3 regions of the Psychrobacillus sp. 05T411 genome follow, and region 2 is predicted to be linked to each of the others. Evidence: riboswitches for the same ligand, from Rfam matches in the RefSeq annotation. Region 2 holds a riboswitch; each other region holds the start of a gene.
What was found. Region 2 has a riboswitch for cobalamin ahead of metE (5-methyltetrahydropteroyltriglutamate--homocysteine S-methyltransferase). Riboswitches for the same ligand answer to the same signal wherever they lie in the genome.

Region 1 (7,947 bases), on a different contig from region 2:
CTCTACAACTTTTGGAGATGACAAAGACCGTGTGTTGATTAAAGGTGACGGCTCTTTCACCTATTTATTACCAGACATCGCTTACCATGAAGATAAATTAGTACGTGGTTTCGACCAACTAATCAATATTTGGGGAGCAGACCACCACGGTTATATCCCACGTATGAAAGCTGCAATTGAAGCACTTGGATACGAGCGTGAAAAACTAGAAGTATCTGTTATTCAAATGGTGCAACTGTATAAAGACGGCGAAAAAATGAAAATGAGTAAACGTACTGGTAAAGCAGTTACGATGCGTGAGCTAGTAGAAGAAGTAGGACTAGACGCAGTTCGTTATTTCTTCGGTATGCGTTCAGGCGATTCCCATATGGACTTCGACTTGGACTTAGCCGTTTCTCAGTCAAATGAAAACCCAGTGTATTATGCACAATATGCGCATGCACGTATTTGCTCGATTTTACGCTCTGCTGAAACACAAGAGCTAAAAGCATCAACAGATTCACTGGAATTATTGCAAAGCGAAAAAGAATTAGATTTATTGAAAAAAATCGGTGACTTCCCACAAGTAGTAGCAGACGCTGCAAAACTTCGTGCGCCACACCGTGTAGCTACTTATATCCAAGAGCTAGCAGCAACATTCCACAGTTTCTATAATGCAGATAAAGTACTCGATTCAGACAACGTCGCTCTAACAGGTGCTCGTCTAGCATTAGTAACATCTGCTCGTCAAACAATTGCCAACGCACTTCGATTAATCGGAGTTGCCGCTCCGGAAAAAATGTAAAATGGAACACTTCGACCTTGGTCGGAGTGTTTTTTGATGGGCGGAATAGGGTACTTGTGTGAGAATCAGACAGACTATAGAGATGATTCCTCACTTCCAACGTTTTTTTCTTCTGGGTAATCATGTGATGACATCTGACCAATGTTCTCAAATAAACCTTGCTCAGGTTGAATTTGGTAAATGAAAGGGAAAATACCAATTATATATAGGTCGGTTTAAGAATATTATTTCGACCGCTCTTTACTATCTCCATATTATGTACAATTGCATGTTAGCACTTTTTTAAATTATGGTACTAACTTTTCATTGAATTCTAACTAGGATAAGTGACTAATTGTGTCGGAACCTGATACTCTTCACTAATAAAAACAGGGTGAATTCTTGGTAATTAATTATGCGAAACTAGTGAAATATAATACTTCTGCTATAATTAACAGATAATAAAGTGTAGCAGAGTTGATGGAATTTAAAATGGGAGCACTAAATGCATGTTTAACAGGACAGTCTGCATCAGAAATAGTAAAGCAAAGTGGTATTAAAAAATGATGATACACTAACAATCACAATATCAATCTAACAAAAACATGATATTTATAATAGGGAGGTAGCATAAAAATGAAGCATAATCACACTTTTTCTGATGAGGAGTTTGACCGCATTTTTGATGAGGAAACGGAAGAAATTAATGAGCAATTGCAGCGAGAGGTTCTTATTGCGATGATTGGCGACGTTAACGCAGGGAAGTCGTCTACAATCAATCGGTTGATGGGGGCGGAAGTTGCCCAAGTTGGAGCGAAACCGGGTGAAACGCAGGAAATTAAGAAGTACATCTATAAGGATAAAATTGTATTCGTCGATACGCCGGGATTGGACGATATTCAAAGTGAGCATTCGGAAGAAACGATGAAGTTTTATAAAAAGGCAGATTTGGTACTTTTTTTCTTAAATGCAGCGGGTACAGTACTATCTGAAACCGAATTAGCTTCATTGAATAAGATTAGTAAAATTAACAAAGACATCATTCTTGTTTTGAATAAGATTGATGCAGCTGATGATATTGCTAGTCTAGTTAAGTATGTTCAGAATCATACGGATAATGAATATCCAGTTACGCCGATTTCATCGCGGACAGGAGAAAATATTGGTCTGTTGCAAAATGAAGTATTGAAATTATTAGAGGTTAAAAAAAAGGATATATTGATGGCGGCGAATATAGCAGATAAATCTTCCGTTGCGAATAAATGGATTTTGGCAGCGGGTGGCTCTGCGGCAGCAATTGGAGCAGTACCAATTCCAGGTGCAGATTTTGTTCCGCTAACAGCTCTGCAAATTGGGCTTATGCTACGCTTATCAACGCTATATGGTAAACCGATTTCAAAAGACAATGCGAAAGAATTAATTATCGCAACTATTACCGGAAACGTAGGAAAAACGATTTTTCGTCAGATTGTAAAGTTAGTACCTGGGGCAGGCATGGTTGCGGGAGCAAGTGTTGCTGGTGCGATGACGATTGCTTTGGGTTATGCAGTGAAATATGCACATGAAAATGATATTAATCTTACTTCAGAAGCATTGGCACCAATCTATAAGATGTTTTTGAAGAAAGAGAGAAATGAAAGTATTAGTGAAAGTGTTACAGTGAATTAAATGTTTATAGCAAAAAAAGGATCTGGGTTGCTCATTGAGCTCTTGAGATTTTCTTAAGAGATAATATGGTTTTTTGCTTAGGATTAATGAAGACGGCAAGAATCCATATGTCCGATTTTCTAAAAGTGACTTGCAGTATGGTATCACCTTTCTTTTGTATCTCATTTTATCCAGTGAAACTCGAGAAAAGTAGATAGCATTCGTCACATAGAGAAGCGAAAAGCATACGAAATTGTATCTTCGGATGCCCCTTATGAGTAGGAAAGGATTATTTCACTCATTATCCAAATCTAAATCTCTATGTCTCTGAACATTTTAGGAGGGCGACGGACAAAAATCCGCCACATGATTACCGAAAAAGAGAAGCTGGGGACAATTTGACAAACACCCCATTCACCAAAAAAACTATCGACAATGTATCTATTTCATACTCGGTCGAAGTGTTTTTTGATGGGAGTATCGTTTAGTTGTAAAACCACACTTTTCTCCTTATTTTGTACCCCAAAAATCCCTGTCGACAACCATGTGATTTCATGTATAATAAAGTCGATGCATACAAAATATTTTGAACATAAAGGTGCTTGCTATGAAACTAGCAAGTTAAAAGGGAAGCTGGTTCAAATCCAGCACGGTCCCGCCACTGTGTGTGATAGTCCGCTATCATGAGTCAGAAAACCTGCCTTTATGGATATACACATTAACACCTACGAGGATAGGTTTCGTGTAAGTCAGCTTGGCAAATGGTAACCTAGCAGATTTATACCTATTCTATCTCTCGTTCATTGGACGAGAGTTTTTTTTATCTTCATTCAGTGAATGAAGATAAAGCCTCCGGCGGATGTCCAGATTTTGAATCGAGTTTGCTCGATTCAAAATCTGGACGCAATTACGCCGAGGCTTAATGGATTTAAACAGAAAATGGGGGAAAAGAACATGAAGAAATTATGGCAATTATGGATGACATCCGCTTTAGCAGTATTACTCTTAGTCGGATGCGGACAAACAGAAGAAACACCTGTCGAAACTAAGGATAATGCGCAACAAGAACAACAAGCTGAGGTAGAAGAAGCGGCATTCCCGATAACAATGACAGATGCGGTTGGCAATGAAATAACCTTAGAAGAAGCTCCAAAAACAATCGTTTCCATGATTCCAAGTAATACAGAAATTTTATTTGCACTTGGGTTAAATGAAGAAATCGTTGGTGTAAATGACTATGATAACTATCCAGCAGAAGCGCTTGAAAAAGAGAAAATTGGTGGACAGGAATTCAACGTGGAGAAAATCGTATCGATGAATCCAGACATCGTATTTGCACACGATTCTATGTTAGGAATGGGCGAAGCTGGTTTGCAACAAATCCGCGATGCTGGGGTAAAAGTATTCGTTGTGAAAAATGCAGGTGACTTCAATCAAACGTATACAACGATCGAACAAATTGGTCGTGCTACAGGTAAATTAGAAGAAGCACAAGCAATTGTAGAAGATATGAAAGCAAAAGTAGAAGATGTGAAAGAAAAAGTAGCAAAAGTAGAAACGAAGAAAACAGTATTTGTCGAAACTTCAGATGTACCGGAGATTTATACACCTGGTAAAGGTACCTTCATGCAAGAAATTTTAGATATGGTGAATGCAGAAAATATTGCTGCAGATCAAGAGAATTGGTTTATGATCTCGCCGGAAGAAATCGTTAGCCGTAACCCAGACGTAATCATTATCATGTATAGCTATGTAGATGGGATTGTAGAGAGCGTAAAAGCACGTGATGGTTTCGACACTATTACTGCTGTGCAAAATGATGCAGTTGTACAAGTGGATGAAAACTTAACGAGTCGAACAGGCCCTCGTCTTGCAGAAGGATTAGAAGAAATAGCGAAGGCAATATACCCTGAGGTATTTAGTGAGTAAAGCCTTGATCGGCTACATCTTGTCAATTGCTGCCTTACTAATTGCAATTTGGCTTGGTGTATCGGTCGGATCCGTAAAGGTACCGATCAGCACATTATGGGATACGGGAGCAGATGCAATTGCGTCCAATATCGTTTGGAAAATTCGCATGCCACGTGTTGTGCTTGCAGGGTTAGTTGGTGCATCACTAGCCATCGCAGGTGCTGCGTTTCAAGGGTTGTTAAAAAATCCGCTTGCCGATCCTTATACGTTAGGAGTGTCGTCCGGTGCCTCAGTAGGCGCCGTGACTACGCTCTTTTTCGGTATTTCGGTACCATTTTTAGGAATATTCACCTTGCCAGTTTTCAGTATGATTGGTGCTTTAGTGACCATGTTTCTGGTCATTACTTTTGCAAAACTAGTCGATCGTGCCATGAAAATGGAAACAATTATTTTAACCGGAATTATTTTTAGCTCTTTTTTAGGCTCTGTTATTTCCCTAATGATTGCACTCACTGGGGAAGAGCTGCGTCAAATTATTAGCTGGCTTCTCGGCAGTGTGTCGATGCGCGGTTGGAGTTTCGTACAAATGGCGTTCCCTTTTGTGCTTATTGGTACGCTGTTACTATGGTTAAACAGAAGAGAGCTAAATGCCATGCTATTTGGAGAAGAACGAGCACAGCATTTAGGTGTCAATGTTAAGAAACGAAAAATGATGATTTTAATCGGCGGCTCTATGCTTACTGGTACAGCGGTTGCAGTTTCGGGGACAATCGGGTTTGTAGGACTTGTCGTTCCGCATATGACCAGGCTTTTATTTGGCTCGGACAATCGCCATGTATTGCCGCTTAGCTTTATTAACGGGGCGGCCTTATTAATCATCTGTGATTTAGTATCTCGTACGATTATTGCGCCGACGGAACTACCGATTGGGGTTATTACAGCATTTATCGGGGCTCCTGTTTTTGCATTTATTTTCTTTAGACAACGAAAAAAAGGAGGCATTTAATATGTTAAAAGTGGAAAACATTTCTGGTGGATATGATCGCCGACTAATCGTCAAAAATGTCTCCTTTCAAGTTGAAAAAGGCCAAATGCTTGGAATTCTTGGACCAAATGGTAGTGGAAAATCCACTTTGTTGAAAGTGATTAGTGGCATCCTGCCTAAAGAATCTGGAGATGTGCTCATTGATGGAAAATCATTAACAGCCTATTCATCGAAAGAGCTAGCGAAAAAAATGGCAGTTCTCCCACAACTACATAGTCATGCCTTTTCCCATACGGTAAGAGATACCATTGCACTCGGTCGGTATCCACACCAAAGTGGCTTATTTTCATCGTGGTCGGACGAAGATGAAGCGGCTGTAGTATTGGCAATGAAACAAATGGGAATAGAAAGATACGAGCATCAAATGCTGGATCTCCTGTCGGGCGGGGAGCAACAGCGTGTATTTGTAGCCCAAGCACTCGCACAGGCAGCACCAATACTGCTTCTCGACGAACCGACCAACCACTTAGATATCGCACATCAGAAACAATTACTCGACACGATTAAAAGGCAAGCAAATGAAAACGGCATAACGATCATCAGTATATTTCACGATATAAATCTCGCATCACTTTACTGTGATAGGCTCTTACTAATGGATCAAGGCCAAGTAAACATGATCGGTGCACCGCATGAAGTCGTAATGAAAGAACAAATCGAAACCGTATATAAAGCGCGCATAAGCACAAATCCGCATCCAGAGCGTCCAAAGCCACAAATTACAATACTTCCGGATGTAAAAGAGAAGCGTGACGAGCGGCTTATTACAATAGAAAACTTTCAAGTAACGGATGAGTTAGTTGTATTCCAAGCGGAAAATCAATTAAAAACATGGTCATCCGCAGTAATAAATGCGGGGTCTGGCTGGTACAGAACGTTTGTAAATAGAAGAGTAGATGCCCGCTATAATATCGACAACGCACAAACAGAAATGCAGCAATACCTTGCAAGTCGCGGCTATTCCGAAACGGAAACGGTTGGAATGATGACAGCCGTTTATACAAAAGATGCGATCATCAAAGAGTATGAAGCTGATTTTGGTTCCGTCGTCATTATGGTGACAGCGGGTGTTGGAAATGCAGTAGATGTGTCCAAAGCTCATGAAGTAGAGGCATTCCCGGCAATCGGCACGATTAATACATGGATTATTGTGAATGGTGAACTGGCGGAAGAAGCCTTTATTCAAGCAGTTATTACCGCAACGGAAGCAAAAACCAAAGCGCTAGCATATGAGCAAGTTAAGGATCCTCGTACCGGTACAATCGCAACTGGCACATCAACGGATAGTGTATTAATTGCAGCAACGCAACAAGGAAAACATATTCCATATGCAGGTCCAATTACGGAAATCGGGAAAAAAATCGGACTTGGTGTGTACGAATGCACAGTCGAAGCAATCCAAATTTATAAAAAAGCAAAAGGCTGGGACTAATAATGGGTCCACATATAATTGCTATAGCGATAGGGCTCATCTTGGACCGAATAATCGGTGACCCGCCAAACTGGCCACATCCGGTTCGTTTTATTGGAACGCTCATTTCTAAGCTGACAACTTGGTTGAATAAAGGAAGTGCTCGCAAAGCGAAAGGGTTTCTACTCCTTTTCATAGTTGTAGGGCTCACTTTCTCCGTCACGATTGCACTTTTAGTAAGTGCATATTCCATCCATATGTGGGTTGGGATTATAGTGGAAAGTCTTTTAATAGCCTCGGGGCTTGCGCAAAAAAGTTTAAAGGAAGCGGCAATGGATGTGTATAAACCGTTAATGGCAAATGATTTACCTACTGCTAGACAAAAGCTGTCGTGGATTGTCGGAAGAGATACGGACAAGTTGGATGAACAGGAAATTACACGTGGCGTCGTCGAAACGGTATCGGAAAATATTAGCGATGGTATTACGGCTCCGCTTTTTTATGCGTTTTTGTTTGCTGGTGCACCTGGTCTTTGGGTGTATAAAGCGATCAATACACTCGACTCAATGGTTGGATATAAAAATGAGCAGTACGAAGATTTTGGATATGCTTCTGCCAAGCTTGACGATATTGCAAACTATATACCAAGTCGTTTAACGGGCTATATTATTATGCTTTGGGGTAAAAAAGAAAGTACTGTACCATTTAACAAACGTCTAAAGGGCTGGTGGCGAGATGCAAAGAAACATCCAAGTCCGAACAGTGGTTACTTAGAAGCGGCGACTGCTTATCAGCTAGGCATACAACTCGGAGGCATCAATACATACAAAGGAATTGTTTCGGACCGAGCGCGCATGGGAATTGGAGAGGTTCCATTGGCAGCAAACCATATTTTAAGTACCATCTCACATTTGCATACAGCAGTCTTTCTATTTTGGCTTTGGATGATGGTTATTGGAGGGATTTTATATGGCATTACCTAATCACGGGGCGAATGCCCATCACGTTTATGAGCGACTCGGGATTAATATGCCGGAAATGGTAATTGATTTTAGTGAAAATGTTAACCCGCTAGGTCCACCAGCATTTGTAAATGAAAGATGGTCGACCTATGCCGAGTTAATCACCAAATATCCAGATCCTAATGGAGAGCCTTTTCGATCGGCCGCT
Region 2 (7,947 bases):
TATATCAACAATAAGAACTATGACTTAGCGCTTGTAAAAGAGAGCAAGGTAAGAAAAACAAAAGAAGCGGCTATTCAAGAAGAAGCAATTTATGACTTCGAAGTAGGAGATCGAGTGAAATTAATAGAGCACAATGATTTTGGGATTGTGTACGCGAAAAAAGATAATCTTAATAATGTTTTAGTGTTCTATAAAGAGGAAATAGTGAAAGTAAATAGTAAACGAATGGAACTGGAAGGGAAAGCAAATGACTTATATCCAGCAGGTTACGACTTAAATTCATTATTTGTTAGTTATACAGAACGGAAATTCCAACACGACATGGAGAGAGGATCCAAAAAAGCGTTGAAAAAAGTTTCAAAAGATATTAGGAAAAGGCTTCATGAGTAATTATTTCTTTCCTATTAACATTGAAGGAAGCTCTCCCAGATTTTTTCTTTTGTTTATTTTTTGCTAAAAACCCTTCAATAGTAGATAATTCTTATGTAAGTTAAAAAGGGAACTTTGAAAAAATGTTGTGAGGAGGAAATTAGAATGGAAGAAAACATGGAAAAAATTGAAGTAGGTCAAATTTTTACGGTGTTAGATGAAGACGACCAAGAGCAAGAAATGGAAGTGCTTGGGTTGTTAACAGTGGATGAAGTGGAATATGCAGCTGCTGGTTTTGTGGAGGATATTGAAGGAGAATCTGACGAAGATATTGATGTGTTCTTCTTTAGATTTGAAGATGAGGAATTATCTTTTATCGACACAGATGAGGAATTTGAAAAAGTATCTTTAGCATTCTCACAAGCTGAAGAAGCATAGATGATTGAAAAGAAGGAAGGGCTTGAATTAAAGCTCTTCCTTTTTTTTGACATGTTTTCTTCACAACAAACATAGAATCTATAGAATTGTTCATGAGCACCAAGAAAGGGAGAGAATAACATAAATATATAAACTATTATTCACAATTCGCAGAATATAATGTACAATTTAGAGACTACAAATTTAGGAGGATTATTTTGGTGAAATTAAAGAAATTTGGGATTGTAATAGCTTCATCTGCCTTATCTTTTGGTATGTTTTCTTCCATTGCAAGTGCATCGACCAATGGAGTAGGACAACAGGAGCAAGTGCAAATTCAGGTTGCTTCTACAGAAACAATTTTTACGAAAAACGATTTAATTAAGAAATTTCGTGAGTTATTTCCAAAAAAGTTTGATTTTTTAACGAATAGTGATTTTCATATGGGTGGTGCACATATTTATCCAGAGGATGATACGGTGCGTTACGATCTTTCTTTCACGAAAATGATTGATGGAAAACGGATATATGGGAATGTTGGATTTGTTGGGGAGAAATTAGAAATCGATCAATTTTACTATCAGCCAGGTCTTGAAAAAGATTCATTATTTCCAGCAAAAGTATCCAAAGAAGAAGCAAAGAAATTAGCAGTTGACTTTGTAGGACAGTATTTAAATGGGGATGAATATCAACTAGAACCAAATATTTATAACTATTATCCTCAACAAATTTTAACAGAACCGATTCGCTACACCTTTTCATTCGCTCGTACAGAAAATGAAGTCTCCATTGCTGATCAAAGAATAGAAGTCTCCGTTCTTGGAAACGGGGAAATCGTGAATTTTTACAGAAATCCTATTAAAGCAGGGCCGATTACATTCGATGATGCAAAACAAATAAAAGATAAAAAAGAAATACTGGAAAAAGTAAAAGGAAATATAACAGCAGATTTGCAATACCAACTGAATTACGATTATCAAACTGGTGAGCGTAGTGTGCAGCTGGTCTATCAGCCAATTTCGAAATGGCAAGGTGTGCATGCGTCTACAGGTAAGTGGCTAACTGCAAATGGATACGTAGAAGAATTCCCAGGAGTAACGAAAATCGAAAAGTTAGCAACTAATCCACTACCTCCAAAACAAAAAGGGATTACAGTAGAATCTGCTAAAAAGATTACGGAACAATTCCTAAACTTTAAATCAGATAAAGTAAAATTGACCATTTCATCCATTGATGAGATAGAAAATTATAACGGACAGGCTATTATTAGTGTTCAATATATGTATAACTATGCAAACGGTGGAACTGGCGGAAGCATAGAAATAAATAAAAATACCGGTGAGATTATTCAGTACTATGATGCTAAAAGCCATCTTCTTGAACAAATCGGAGAAAAACCTAAAACAGAAAACCCGCTCTCTCAAGAAGCAGCGCTCGCTCAAGCGGTAAAATATTTAAAAGAGTGGACTCCATCCAATCTTCACAATTACGCTATGCCTGTTGAAGAACCGTATTTCGAAGAGAGATCAGGTACTTTTCACTTTAATTTCCCTAGAATTGTAAATGGTATTGTTGTCCAAGGGGATCAAATTGGGGTAGGAATAGCTGCTGATGGTTCTTTAAGTAGCCTAAATGTAGGATATCAAGAGATAGAAAATTGGCCATCGATTGATAAAGTTATTTCTACAGAAGACGCACAAGCAAAGTTAAAAGAGGCATTAAGCTTAAAGTTGAATTATATGAAACAAGGAAGAGATGAAGACAATCATCATTATGATTTAGTCTATTCCCCAATTTTTAACGAAGATCCACTGAGTTATTTAGATGCTAGTACAGGAGAATGGAAGAACATTTATGGGGAGAGTAATACGACAGCTATTTCACATCCTTGGGCTGAAGAGGAACTTAATTATCTGATTAACGCTAAAATCATAGATATTAAAAATAAGAAAGACTTTAATGCGGATGCTGCTATTTCAAAAGGAGAAGCGTTAAAAGTTGTGATGAATTCGCTTACTTATTTTTATGCAGGAGGATATTATGGGGGCAGCGAGAATTTGCATCAAACATTTGATAATATAGATCCTAAACATCCTTTGTATCAACCGATAGAACGTGCTGTTGAAATGGGGGTTATTAAACCAGAGACGAAGAGCTTTGATGTGGATTCCCAAGTTACAAGAGAAGAAATAGCAGTTTGGTATATACGTGTTCTAGGTTTAGAGCAAGCAGCGAAGCATAGCGATATTTATAAATTGAGCTTTGCCGATGCAACGAAAGTGAAAAAAGAAAATGTTGGCTATGTTGCACTAGCAAGTTCTATGGGATTAGTAGAGGCAGATCAAAACAAGTTTAACCCTGAGCAAGAAGTATCCTATGCGGAGCTAGCAGCTTCAACGATTCGTTTGGCGCATGAATTGTCCGAAAAAAGAAATGGCATGTATTACTAATGATGTAAGTTAAATTTCTGAAGACTTCTACCATGTATTCATACGGTAGAAGTCTTTACTTTGATTGTTTGAGGTGGAGATTTTTATGAGGGTAACCGTTAGTATACTAGCTATTTTATTTGGAATTATATTGGCAAATATAACTCATGGGTCATATAGTATGATAGGAAATATTATTTCACGTGTCTACGGAGTAGTTTTTATCGTATTAGGTGTTGTACTTCTAAATAATAGGAAAAATAAAAAAGGAAAAATATATGTTAGACCGATGGGGATAGCGATTGCTATGAGTATCTATGGCATTGTATTGATACTAAAGCAGTTATTAACATCAAGTGGCGGTGTGATAGGTTTTGGGATATTTTTTTTAATGGTCGGTTTGATTTTGATGTTGGTTGATTATTTGGAGGAGTAATACATAAAAATGACAAAAGCACCGATGCATATAACGTATATGTGCATCGATGCTTTTTCTCTTTAACGAAGGATGACTTCGTGTTCGCCTTCACTATCGGTGATGACAAACACTAATGAATTCTCACGTTCTGAAACTGGCAGTGGTACTTGTGCATATAAATGAATCGTTTATTCTTGTAAAGAATCAATACTAGCTCCACCAAACTTTGTTCCGTCCAGTGATTCGGTAGTTGCGAGGAAATCGAATTCATGTTTGTTATCATAAATCGCTTTAAACTTCACCGGTGCAAGTTGGTGCCCATAGTTGAATGATTCCAATGTGTGATTACTAATTTTCCCTGTTAAATGAAGATAGATTTCACTCTCTTTATTATAGTCAGCTATTTTTGGAGCTTTCAAGTACATGTGGGGATAGTTGGTAAAAATGGTACTTTAGAAATCTTCATTAAAAATGGTGCTAAATACCGTAATTTTACATAAATGAAGAGTGAAACGGGAAGTAGGAACTGGTTTGGTTATGTATAACCAGTTATTGGATATGATGAAAAAGCAGATTAGTATACATTTCAGATAAGTGACGGTAATCTGTATAGAGAATGTACATAATTTTTATTACAAAAAGGAGAGAAATCAATGCAAACAATTACTGGAAAAACTGCCCTTATTACAGGAGCAGGTCGTGGTATAGGAAAAGCTACAGCGATCGCATTTGCAAAAGAAGGTATTCATGTTGGACTATTAGCACGTACAATTGAAAATTTGGAGCAAGTTGCAGCCGAGTTAAAAGAATATGGAGTGAAAGTTTCTATAGCAACTGCGGACGTTGCAAATATGGAATCTGTAGATCAAGCGGTAGCTAAAATTAGAGAAGAACTCGGTTCTATTGATATTTTAGTAAATAATGCGGGTATAGGTAAATTCGGCAATTTCCTTGAACTAGATCCAGAAGAATGGGCAAAAATTATTCAAGTAAATGTCATGGGGACTTATTACGTAACTCGAGCAGTATTACCTGAAATGATTGAGAGAAAAACAGGGGATATCATTAATATTTCTTCTACTGCCGGACAAAAAGGAGCACCTGTAACAAGTGCTTATAGTGCATCAAAAGCTGCGGTTATCGCCTTAAGCGAATCGTTAATGCTAGAAGTAAGAAAGCATAATATTCGTGTCGTTACGTTAACGCCAAGCACGGTAGCTACTGATATGGCAATTGAACTAAATTTAACAGATGGCAATCCGGAAACAGTAATGCAACCGGAAGACATCGCAGACTTCATGGTTGCTCAGCTTAAAATGCATCCAAGAATCTTGCTTAAATCGGCTGGATTGTGGTCGACAAATCCATAAATGTAAAAAAGGAAAAATTCTTTTTTGAAAAATAGTATTGTAAATTTTTAGATAATGAAGTAGAGTTGTAAGCAACAATAAAATTCAATAGTTTTTCTTATCTAGAGAGGTTTAGGGACTGGCCCGATGACACCTCAGCAACCGCCTGTTATGGCATGGTGCTAATTCCAGCAAGTCGATTAAATGACTTGGTAGATGAGGAAAAGACTTATTCATACGAAGAGTCTGCTCCTTTAATAATTATTAGGAGCAGACTCTTTTTTGTATTTAAAATCAGAATAGATAGCATGTTAACGATACATTGGTACCATTATGGTTTAAAAGGGAATTCGGTGAAATACCGAAGCTGTCCCCGCAACTGTAAGTGTGGACGACTGTTGAAACAGCCACTGCGAGCAATCGTGGGAAGGCCAGCAGAAGGGTGAAGCACGAGCCAGTATACCTGCCTTTATATCGTATGAAGCAACACTTTCTTCGGGGGTTGAGAGGTGGGGGCGAAGGACTCTTTTCATCGTATCGGTGGATTAGTCCTATTGTTTCCTACTTTTAACTTTGAGCGATAGCTCAGCCGAAGATGGCTGGGACATCGCTTTTTTTTATTGAAATATGTAGAGAAAACGGAAAGGGGGTGGTTTGGAAAGAGACAATCACAGATTTATATATTCAAAAAAATATAAACTTAAAAGGGGATAATATGCATGGTAAACGTACAAAGTTCGAATATTGGATACCCAAGAATTGGTGAAAAACGTGAATGGAAAAGAGCATTAGAAGGCTTTTGGAATGGTAATATTTCAGAAGAAAAGCTGTTAGCAACAACGGGCGCAATACGCCTAGAGAGTTTGCGTAAACAGAAGGAATTGGGAGTAGATCTTATTCCGGTAGGAGACTTTTCACTATATGATCATGTGCTAGATACGTCTGTTATGTTTGGTGTTGTTCCAAAGCGTTTTGAATACAAGGGTGGAAAAGTGTCTTTGGAAACTTATTTTGCAATTGCCCGTGGAAATAAAGATGCAGTAGCATCGGAAATGACGAAATGGTTCAATACAAATTATCATTATATCGTACCGGAACTCGAAGGTGTAACACCGGAATTAGTAGAAAATCGTCCACTTACTTTTTATAAAGAAGCAAAAGAGAAGCTGGGTATCAACGGTAAACCTGTTATTTTAGGACCAGTTACATATATTAAACTGGCGAGGACTGAGAATTTCATTTCTTTATTACAACAGTTCACACCACTGTATATTCAAGTGTTGAAGGGACTTGAGGAGGCGGGAGCACAGTGGGTTCAAGTGGACGAGCCTATTTTGACTAGTAAACTGTCTAGCGAAGAGTTTGAGCAAGTGAAACAAGTTTATGCTGCAATTCAGGAGGCAGTTCCAAAACTCAACATCATCCTGCAAACGTATTTTGAAAAAGTTGCTAATTATGAAGCGGTTGCCGCATTGCCAGTGAAAGGATTAGGGCTCGACTTTGTTCATGGTGATTCACTTGAACTACTACAGAAATATGGATTTCCTAAAGACAAAGTTCTCTTTGCAGGTGTCATTGACGGACGAAATGTATGGCGTGCAGATTTAGATAAAAAAGTGGCACTTCTAAACGAAATTCAAACATCTGTTGAAAAAGATCGACTTATTGTTCAACCTTCCGCATCTCTTTTACACGTACCGGTTAGTACGAAACTGGAAGAACGATTGGAACAGGTTATAAAAGGAGGGCTGGCATTCGCTGATGAAAAGCTTACGGAAATTGTTCTGCTGAGTAAAGGAGTACATGAAGGAGCAGTGGCAATTGAGGCGGGACTTGAAGACAGTAGAAATGCCCTGTCCGTCTTAAATAACTCCAAGTATAGACAAAATGCAAAAGTGAAGGGAAATATCGAAAAGCTAACAGAAAAAGATGTGAATCGTACATTGCCATTTGCAGAACGTATTAAAAAGCAGCAACAACGATTCAATTTACCACTTCTCCCTACAACGACAATTGGGAGTCTGCCACAAACACCGGAAGTAAGACAAACTAGATCGAAATGGCGTAAAAGGGAAATAACGGATCAAGCATATGAACAATTTATTCAGGAACAGATTGAAAAATGGATCAAAATTCAAGAAGACATTGGCATTGATGTTTTAGTTCACGGTGAATTTGAAAGAACAGATATGGTGGAATACTTCGGTGAAAAATTCGATGGTTTTGCGGTATCACAGTTTGGCTGGGTTCAGTCATACGGTTCGCGTTGTGTTAAACCTCCACTTATTTTGGGGGATGTTGCGTTTAGTGCGCCGATTACAGTGAAAGAAAGTGTTTATGCACAATCTTTAACGACGAAGCCAGTAAAAGGCATGTTGACAGGACCTGTAACGATTTTGAACTGGTCATTTGTACGTGACGATATCCCTCGTTTTGAAGTGTTGAACCAAATTGCATACGCACTTCGTCAGGAAATCGAGGAGCTTGAAAAGAATGGCATCGGAATGATTCAAGTAGATGAACCTGCGATACGAGAAGGATTGCCGCTAGATCCTGAGAAAAGCGACGAGTACTTAAATGCAGCTGTTTATGCATTTAAACTGGCAACTTCATCAGTTAAAAATGATACGCAAATTCATACGCATATGTGTTATTCGGAATTCAGCGGTATCATCGGTTCTATTAGTGCCCTAGATGCAGATGTAATATCGATTGAAACATCAAGAAGTCACGGGGAAATCATTTCGGCATTTGAAAAAAACACCTATGATAAAGAAATTGGTTTAGGCGTCTACGACATTCATAGCCCACGTGTTCCGAGTAAAGAGGAGATGAAACAAAATATTAATCGAGCACTTCAAACAATCAAGCCAACACAATTTTGGATTAACCCAGACTGTGGTTTGAAAACAAGAAAAGAAAAAGAAACAATCGAAGGTTTGAAAGTGATGGTGGAGGCTGCGAA
Region 3 (7,947 bases), on a different contig from region 2:
TCGTTTCCGAAGGTCTTTGCGCAAACTTATTGCCATTTTATCTTTAGAGAGGCTAGCCGTGAATAACGTCACAACCAGCCTCTCTTTTTTCTTATTGGCGAGAAATTGGCATGGAGCAACATCGGAATGATCCACCTGATTTAATAATTTCCGAGAAATCGATCTCCAACACTTGATATCCATGTTTTCTCAACTGATCATTAACTTCCTGGTTTATTGGCAAACTAATCACTCGCTTTTGACCAATAGACAATACATTTGTTCCCATTGAGAACTGCTCCCTTTCATTCACTTCGATTAAATGATACATGGTCGATAGACGTTCCACGATTTTTGGATCTAGCGCGTCGGGAAAAATCAACGCATCTTTTGAGGAAAGGATATTGAACACACAGTCTAGATGCAAATATTTTGGGTTAAAAGGAATAGGCAGAATCTCGAAATCCGGTAATTCTCTTTGCAAGTCTTCAACGGCCTTCATACATGTACGATCGCTAATTCCAATAAATATACGATCACCATCTACGATTACATCGCCACCTTCGATTGAATGTGTTGTAAGCTCCTTATAAGAAATATCATGTTCATTCATCCAATTAGCTAACACCTTCTCTTCACCTTGACGGATCGGGTTCGCCATTTCGGAAATAAATAAGTGATTTCCTATCGTAAAACCAATATCTCTAGTGAAAACTTGTTCTGGGTATCCTTTACTTGGTTGTAGTTTAATCACTTCCACACCGGCATTTCGTAGAGTATCTTGAAATATCTGATGCTGTGTCACGGCGAGTGAACGGTCAATATTATCGTTTATATATTTCTTTTGAACATCATTAATCACTTCTTTAATTTCCATATATTGAGGTTCACATAAGACGACTTTTTGAAGTGTTCCATATTCGCTTTGACAATATATTTGAGCTTGATTTTGTATTATTTTCATCCTAAGTCATCCTCCTGTTTCTTTATTCATTCCTTTCTATTCCCTATATATTCATTCCATAACCTATTTGTAAAATTTTTTATTTGAATATCGCTGTTTTAGGAAGTTTAGTTTAGGGTAGCGTAAAGACTAGACAATAAGAGATATGTGAAAAAATAAGTGGAGGCGATTGTATGATTACAAAAGAACAGGCTTTATTAACTAAAGATGATTTTCATACGAGAACGGACTTGCCAAGTTGGCTATACAAGGAATATGAAACTTTTCATAAGACGGTTACAGATAAAACGTTTCCATGTTTTTTTGGAATGAGTGGAGAACTGAAAGGTGAGCTCCGATATGCATATATCAATCAGTCCGATTGGAGTAATCTACCGGCAGCTGTAGAGGGCTTTTTAGATCTATTTAAATTACCTGAATACAAACGACACGGTCTTTTTGTATTTGTAGAGCCTTTTGAGAAAGAAGGTTCTATTGAAGATTACCGGAAACAATTTTGGGATATCCTTCAATATTTACATGAAGTCGATGAAGTGGAATGGCCAGAAGACAGTCCTCTCGACCCTGATCACTATTTATGGGACTTCCGGTTTAATGGAGAGCCAATCTTCGTTTTCGGAAATGCTCCTGCATATAAGAAAAGAAAGACACGTCACCTAGGAAATGCGATGGTGCTTGGATTTCAACCTCGCAAGATATTCGAAGGATTAGAAGGAACTGAAAAAGGTGGAATTATGTCACGTGAAAAAGTTCGTAAACGTGTAGAAGTTTGGGATCAGCTGCCTAAACATCCAGATATCGGCCACTTCGGTGACCCAACCCATAATGAATGGAAGCAATTCTTTATTGGGGATGATATTGAGCCAATTCAAGGTAAATGCCCATTCCAACACAAATCACATGCATGAAAAAAATCCCCATTTTTAATAGGGGATTTTTGTGAAGAATAAAGAGGATGAAGAAGAGAAGACGCTGCTAAAAAAACAAAGAGAATATTTTCATCATTAGCAACCAACTATAGTCGCTCATAACGATTAGCTCTTCTCTACTTAAATTTCTACTTTAGATGAATTTAATATAAATCACAAATCATCAAACCCATTATCAATCGCATTCACTTTAACGTATTGACGGGATTTTTGTTCAAAGAAGTCTGTTTTTGTACCATCAATATTGTCGGCGTATGCACGAATCCATTTCATCGGATTTTCTACATAGTCAGGGTAGATTTCATTAAGCCCTAGCAGACGTAGCATTTTATTTGCCCGATATTTGATATAGCCTTGCATATCATCTAAATCGATTCCTTCGATATCCTTTAGAACATAATTAGACCATTCGATTTCATGCTCGACTGATTCTTTGAATTGGTCGTAAACCCAGCCTATTAGTTCTTCATTGTTAAGCTCAGGATTTTCGGATAATGTAGCTCTAAATAATTCGGAGATAAAACGCCCATGCTCGAGTTCATCCCGATTAATATAGCTGATCATTGTTGATGTACCAACCATTTTATTGTAACGAGCTAAATTGTAGAAATATGCGAAACCGGAATAGAAAAATAAGCCTTCTAATAAGGTTGTGTATGTTAATGTTTTGACTATATTTTCGGTTGTAGGGTTTTCCACAAATTCATTGTAATATTTAATAATATTTTCATTTCGCTTCAACAAAATAGCATCTGTTCTTCCAAACTCAAATGACTTATTTTGCTGATCTAATGATACAACAGATGATAAAACGTAAGAGTAACTTTCGTTATGCACCGCTTCTTGTTGTGCGATTACAGCCATAATAGATTGAACGGAAGGATCTGTTGCATATAAGGATAGTAATAATGCTGTTCTCGTTTGTGGAGCATCAAGGGTTGCCAGTAACCCGATAACCTTTAAATAGGCATCTTGCTCTGACTTCGTTAAATTTGGGAATTGTTTTACATCGCTCGACATATTCACTTCGTCTGCTTGCCAGTAATTTCCGAGTAATCGTTTATATATTTTATACCAGTGTGGATAAGCGATATCGTTCCAATTTAATATCCCGCTCGATTTGCCGTTAAAAATTCCTGTCGATTTATTAGGATTTCTAGGGTCTAATGTTTTTGCTTTTTCCATGTTCTAAAACTCCTTCTATCCATTTAGTTACTATCTTTTCTTGGCTGCCTCTTGGAGATTGCTCTATTTTTAATCCTTCGTATGTACTGTTATAAAATATCCTCAACTTATCAACAGCTCCGCAAAATAAATCATCTCCACCAAATTGGGTATCCCCAGAACCAAATACATATACATTGTCCGGTTTATAGCCAACTTCACGGACAAAATCTTTCATTTCTTCTGGTGTGCTGCCCTTATCCCATGTGAATGTACCAAAAAACAGCTGATTGTATGTGGATAGGTCCGGCACAGTGCCGAAACCTATCATATACATATCCACATCATATCCACTTGTTACAAGCTGGTCCTTTATTAATTCCGCTACTTCCTCTGTGTTTCCGCTATAGCTCAAATAGCAAACGATTGCGTTCATTAGCTTGAACAAGAGTCGCAATCGACTAATTCAACAGAAGTCGAGCGCACATAATAGGTTGTTTTAAGACCGCTGTTCCAAGCATCTAAGTGTAAATCTAGTAGTTCTTTTGCTTTAATTGTGTTTTGCACGTATAAATTTAATGAAACACCTTGGTCGATATGACGTTGGCGTGCGGCATTTTGTTTTAATGTCCAATGCTGATCGATGAAATAAGCTGATTTATAAAACCATGTTGTTTCCGAATTCAAATCCGGCACTGTTACCGGAATTTTATAATCTTTCTTCTCTTCAGAGTAAAACTTTTGGAAAATCGGATCAATGCTGGCCGTGCTTCCAGCTAGAATAGACGTCGATGAGTTCGGTGCAACCGCCATTAAATAGCCGTTACGGATTCCATTTGCAGCTATATCTTGGCGCAGTTCATTCCACTCTTCGCTTTCGTACCCGCGTTTTTCAAAGTAAACTCCCGTTTGCCAATCCGATCCATCAAATAAAGGATATGCCCCTTTTTCTTTGGCAAGTTCGCTAGATGCCTGAATCGTTAAGAAAGCAACTTTTTCATATAACTTATCCGCGAACTCCACTGCCTCGTCCGATTCCCAGCGAATACTATTTAAAGCCAATAAGTGATGCCATCCAAATGTTCCAAGACCAATTCCACGATATCTCGCATTTGTGCGCTCCGCTTGTGGAACCGGAATCATATTCAAGTCGATTACATTGTCGAGCATGCGCACTTGAATGTTGATTAACCGCTCCAAAACATCCGCTGGAACAGCTCGTCCAAGATTAATAGAGGATAAATTACATACAACGAAATCTCCTGATTTACGGCGAGTGACGATAACATCATCTTCTAATTGAATCGATTCAAACGTAGTAGCACTTTGGTTTTGGAAAATTTCCGTACATAAATTACTGCTGTATACCATACCTGCATGCTTGTTCGGATTGCTACGATTCACTTCATCACGATAAAACATAAAAGGTACACCCGTTTCGAGTTGAGAGCGCATAATGCGTTTCATCAAGTCGATTGCTGGTACTGTTTCACGAGACAAGCGACTATCATTCACACATTCTTCGTACTTTTGTCGAAATGAACCTTCTCCACGTTTTTCATCATAAAAGTCTTCTAATGAATAACCTTTTAACTGACGAACTTCATGTGGGTCAAATAAATGCCATTCCTCGCGTGCATCTACCTTTTCCATGAATAAATCCGGCAAGCAAACACCTGTGAAAATATCGTGCGCACGAAGACGGTCATCTCCGTTGTTTAAACGTAAATCTAAAAATGTGAAAATATCTTTATGCCAAACATCTAGATAAACAGCTACCGCACCTTGACGCTGACCAAGCTGATCTACACTTACTGCTGTGTTATTTAATTGTTTAATCCAAGGAAGTACACCACTGGATGCTCCGACAAATCCTCTTATTGATGAACCGCGGCTTCGTACTTTCCCCATATATACACCAATTCCGCCACCGAATTTGGAAAGGGTTGCAACGTCTGTGTTGCTGTCATATATTCCTTGCAAACTGTCGTCTACCGTGTCGATAAAGCAACTAGAAAGCTGTCCATGAGGCTTTCCTGCATTGGAAAGGGTTGGTGTTGCAACCGTCATATATAAATTGCTCATTGCCCAGTAAGATTCTTTTATTTTTGCGAGGCGATCTTCTTTCTCATCTTTCATTAATGTCATCGCAATCATCATCCAACGTTCTTGCGGAAGCTCCACGATAGAATTATCAAAGTCTTTGGCAACATAGCGATCTAGCAATGTTTTTAATCCGATATAAGTGAATAAATAATCACGTTCTGGCACGATTATTTCAGCTAATTGTTGTAGTTCTTCGACTGAATAAGCATCTGTAATGCGTTTATCATAAAGCCCTTTAGTGACAAGCAGTTGTACATTGCTTGCAAACTTTTTGTATACTCGGTCTGCTGAAGTGCTTCTTATTTGTGCTACCTTTTCATATATGTCAGCTAAATGAATGAGGGCTGCGACAAATGTCCAGTATGTTTCTTGCTCGTCTAAAAAGCTTAATGCTTCTAGCGACATCGATTTGGACCATTCGGATGTTGTTCCTTCCGGATGTTTTACTATCCATTTTTCATGTACTTTTACTAATGGAGCAATGTTTGTTTCCCCAAATTCTTTTATTAGTTGGTGCAATAATTCTTGTTTTGTTGTGTTTGTAATTGTTGTCATGTAAATTCCTCCTTGTTTTTAATACAAATAAAAAAGCGATGCATCTAGCCATCTTCGGCTGAGTCATCGCTCAAAATGTAAAAGTAGGAAACAATAAGACTATTCCATGGAAATGAGTAAGAAGAGTCCTTCGCCTCCACCTCTCAACCCCCGAAGAAAGTGTTGCTTCGTACGATAAAAAGGCAGGTCTACTGGCTCGTGTTTCATCCTCCTGCTGTCCTTCCCACGATTGCTCGCAGTGGTTAATTCAACAGTCGTCTACACTTACAGTTGCGGGGACAGCTTCGGTATTTCATCGAATTCCCTTTTAAACCATAATGGTACCTAATTATCGTTCACATACTACATATTGTGTTTATATTCTTTATATAGCCTAACATATTGTGTTTATGCTTGTACAGAGGAAAGAATTAATTGCATCCAAAGAATCATTTTAACAATTATTTGATCAAATAAAAAGATGGACATCCTTAAAATGTCCATCACTTTTCATTACGTAAATACAATAATTGCCAGAACTGCCGCTAATATTAAACGGTAAATTGCGAATGGCATTAATTTAATGTGCGAAATCAATTTTAAGAAAAACTTAATCGATATTAGCGCAAATACAAACGCACTAATAAAACCTACTACATAAAATCCCATATCATCCATATTGATATGTTCCCAGTTTTTCATAACAGATACTAAACTTGCTCCAGCCATAATTGGCACGGCCATGATGAATGTAAAATCTGCTGCTGTTTTATGGCTCATCCCGAACAATACCCCACCAGAAATCGTTGCACCTGAACGCGAGAAACCTGGCCATAAGGATAGACATTGTACCAAGCCCACTTTAAATGCTTGTGCATATGTAATTTGGTCCAAACTAACGATTTTCGGCTTTTTCGGTCCCAACTTATCTGCAATAATCATTAAAATAGATCCAGCTATAAGGCTAAATATAACTGTTTTTACACCAAATAAATTATCATCAATAAAATCTTTAAGCGCGAATCCTAAAATAACTGCAGGCAGCATTCCAACAATTACATGCAATAAATTGAACTGTTTACTCGATTGCTCACTATCTATTTTATACAATCCTACCAAACTAAATAATCGTTTCCACATAACCACGACTACTGCTAAAATGGAACCCAATTGTACGACAATCTTAAAAGTATTCGCAGAATAATCTCCTAAAAAGTCTTTTGTGTTCAGCCACATATCATCCACAATAATCATATGACCTGTAGATGAAACTGGTGCAAATTCTGTCATACCCTCAACAAAACCTAATATTAATGCTCTTAATAATTCTAGAAATTCCATAAGATCTCCTTAGTCACGTTTTTTAAAATACCAAACAAGAAATGCAATACCTACAATTGCTAAAATAACATACACGATATTAGAGTAAGTATCCATATACCCTACGATTTGATCCCAATTCTCACCGACTGCTGCTCCAACTGAAACTAATACCGTATTCCAAATAAGTGTACCAAGCGTGGTGAACAATAAAAACAGGCTAAACTTCATATTCGACATACCGGCTGGAATAGATATTAAACTTCTAACAAGCGGAACTAATCTTCCGAAAAACACCGCCCATACACCGTATTTGTCGAACCAGGCATCTGCCTTATGAATATCTTTAATCGTCAGTCGTAAAAACTTCCCATACTTCTTCACTATTTTCTCTAAACGCTCTACATCTAACAGTGTACCGATCCAATATAAAATTGCTGCTCCAATTACCGAACCAGCAGTAGACGCAACAATAATACCAAACTTGGTCATCAATGTTGTTGTCGTCATATATCCTCCGAGCGTTAAAATTACTTCTGAAGGTATTGGTGGGAAAATATTTTCTATTAATATTAATAAAAATACACCCAGGTATCCAAACTGGTTCATCCAGTCTGCAATCCATGCTTCCATTATACTCCCACGTCCTCTAACTTAATGTTTACTACCCAAAATTCTGATTGACTCCCTAAACGAATTGGTGGTCCCCAAAAACCAAAACCCGAAGATACGACTGCATGCAAACTTCCTTTTTGCTTATACCCATAATCGAGTTCAAATAGTTTTCGTGTGAAAAGATGGTTTGGCCACATCTGTCCACGATGTGTATGTCCAGACACATGAAAATCCACTCCTTCTTTTTCTGGAATGAATAAATTAGAAGGCGTATGATCCATCACAAACCAAGGAAGGTTGCTTTTAAGCGGAACTAGCTCTGAAAGCTGCTTTCTC

Region 1: it holds a riboswitch for cobalamin, as region 2 does, so the genes downstream of both, AC1DFT_RS08290 (ABC transporter substrate-binding protein) here and metE (5-methyltetrahydropteroyltriglutamate--homocysteine S-methyltransferase) in region 2, are expected to answer to the same signal.
Region 3: it holds a riboswitch for cobalamin, as region 2 does, so the genes downstream of both, AC1DFT_RS09370 (ribonucleoside-diphosphate reductase subunit alpha) here and metE (5-methyltetrahydropteroyltriglutamate--homocysteine S-methyltransferase) in region 2, are expected to answer to the same signal.

Annotation. Positions count from the first base shown of each region.
Region 1 covers NZ_JBFTLO010000008.1:88,281-96,227, forward strand. Annotated here, with positions in the region: gene argS (arginine--tRNA ligase) at 1-784, shown strand, start outside; gene AC1DFT_RS08285 (Era-like GTP-binding protein) at 1,400-2,431, shown strand; cobalamin riboswitch at 2,990-3,129, shown strand; gene AC1DFT_RS08290 (ABC transporter substrate-binding protein) at 3,365-4,339, shown strand; gene AC1DFT_RS08295 (FecCD family ABC transporter permease) at 4,344-5,327, shown strand; gene AC1DFT_RS08300 (adenosylcobinamide amidohydrolase) at 5,329-6,798, shown strand; gene cbiB (adenosylcobinamide-phosphate synthase CbiB) at 6,801-7,760, shown strand; gene AC1DFT_RS08310 (pyridoxal phosphate-dependent aminotransferase) at 7,747-7,947, shown strand, end outside.
Region 2 covers NZ_JBFTLO010000004.1:52,325-60,271, reverse strand. Annotated here, with positions in the region: gene AC1DFT_RS04480 (endonuclease MutS2) at 1-390, shown strand, start outside; gene AC1DFT_RS04475 (DUF1292 domain-containing protein) at 547-807, shown strand; gene AC1DFT_RS04470 (YcdB/YcdC domain-containing protein) at 1,008-3,236, shown strand; gene AC1DFT_RS04465 (hypothetical protein) at 3,322-3,651, shown strand; gene AC1DFT_RS04460 (hypothetical protein) at 3,822-4,058, opposite strand; gene AC1DFT_RS04455 (3-ketoacyl-ACP reductase) at 4,287-5,003, shown strand; SAM riboswitch class I at 5,098-5,205, shown strand; cobalamin riboswitch at 5,289-5,467, shown strand; gene metE (5-methyltetrahydropteroyltriglutamate--homocysteine S-methyltransferase) at 5,702-7,947, shown strand, end outside.
Region 3 covers NZ_JBFTLO010000009.1:17,975-25,921, forward strand. Annotated here, with positions in the region: gene AC1DFT_RS09350 (dimethylarginine dimethylaminohydrolase family protein) at 92-943, opposite strand; gene AC1DFT_RS09355 (YqcI/YcgG family protein) at 1,117-1,851, shown strand; gene AC1DFT_RS09360 (ribonucleotide-diphosphate reductase subunit beta) at 2,026-3,057, opposite strand; gene AC1DFT_RS09365 (flavodoxin) at 3,029-3,472, opposite strand; gene AC1DFT_RS09370 (ribonucleoside-diphosphate reductase subunit alpha) at 3,472-5,697, opposite strand; cobalamin riboswitch at 5,862-6,040, opposite strand; gene AC1DFT_RS09375 (undecaprenyl-diphosphate phosphatase) at 6,190-7,017, opposite strand; gene AC1DFT_RS09380 (DedA family protein) at 7,027-7,629, opposite strand; gene AC1DFT_RS09385 (metallophosphoesterase) at 7,629-7,947, opposite strand, start outside.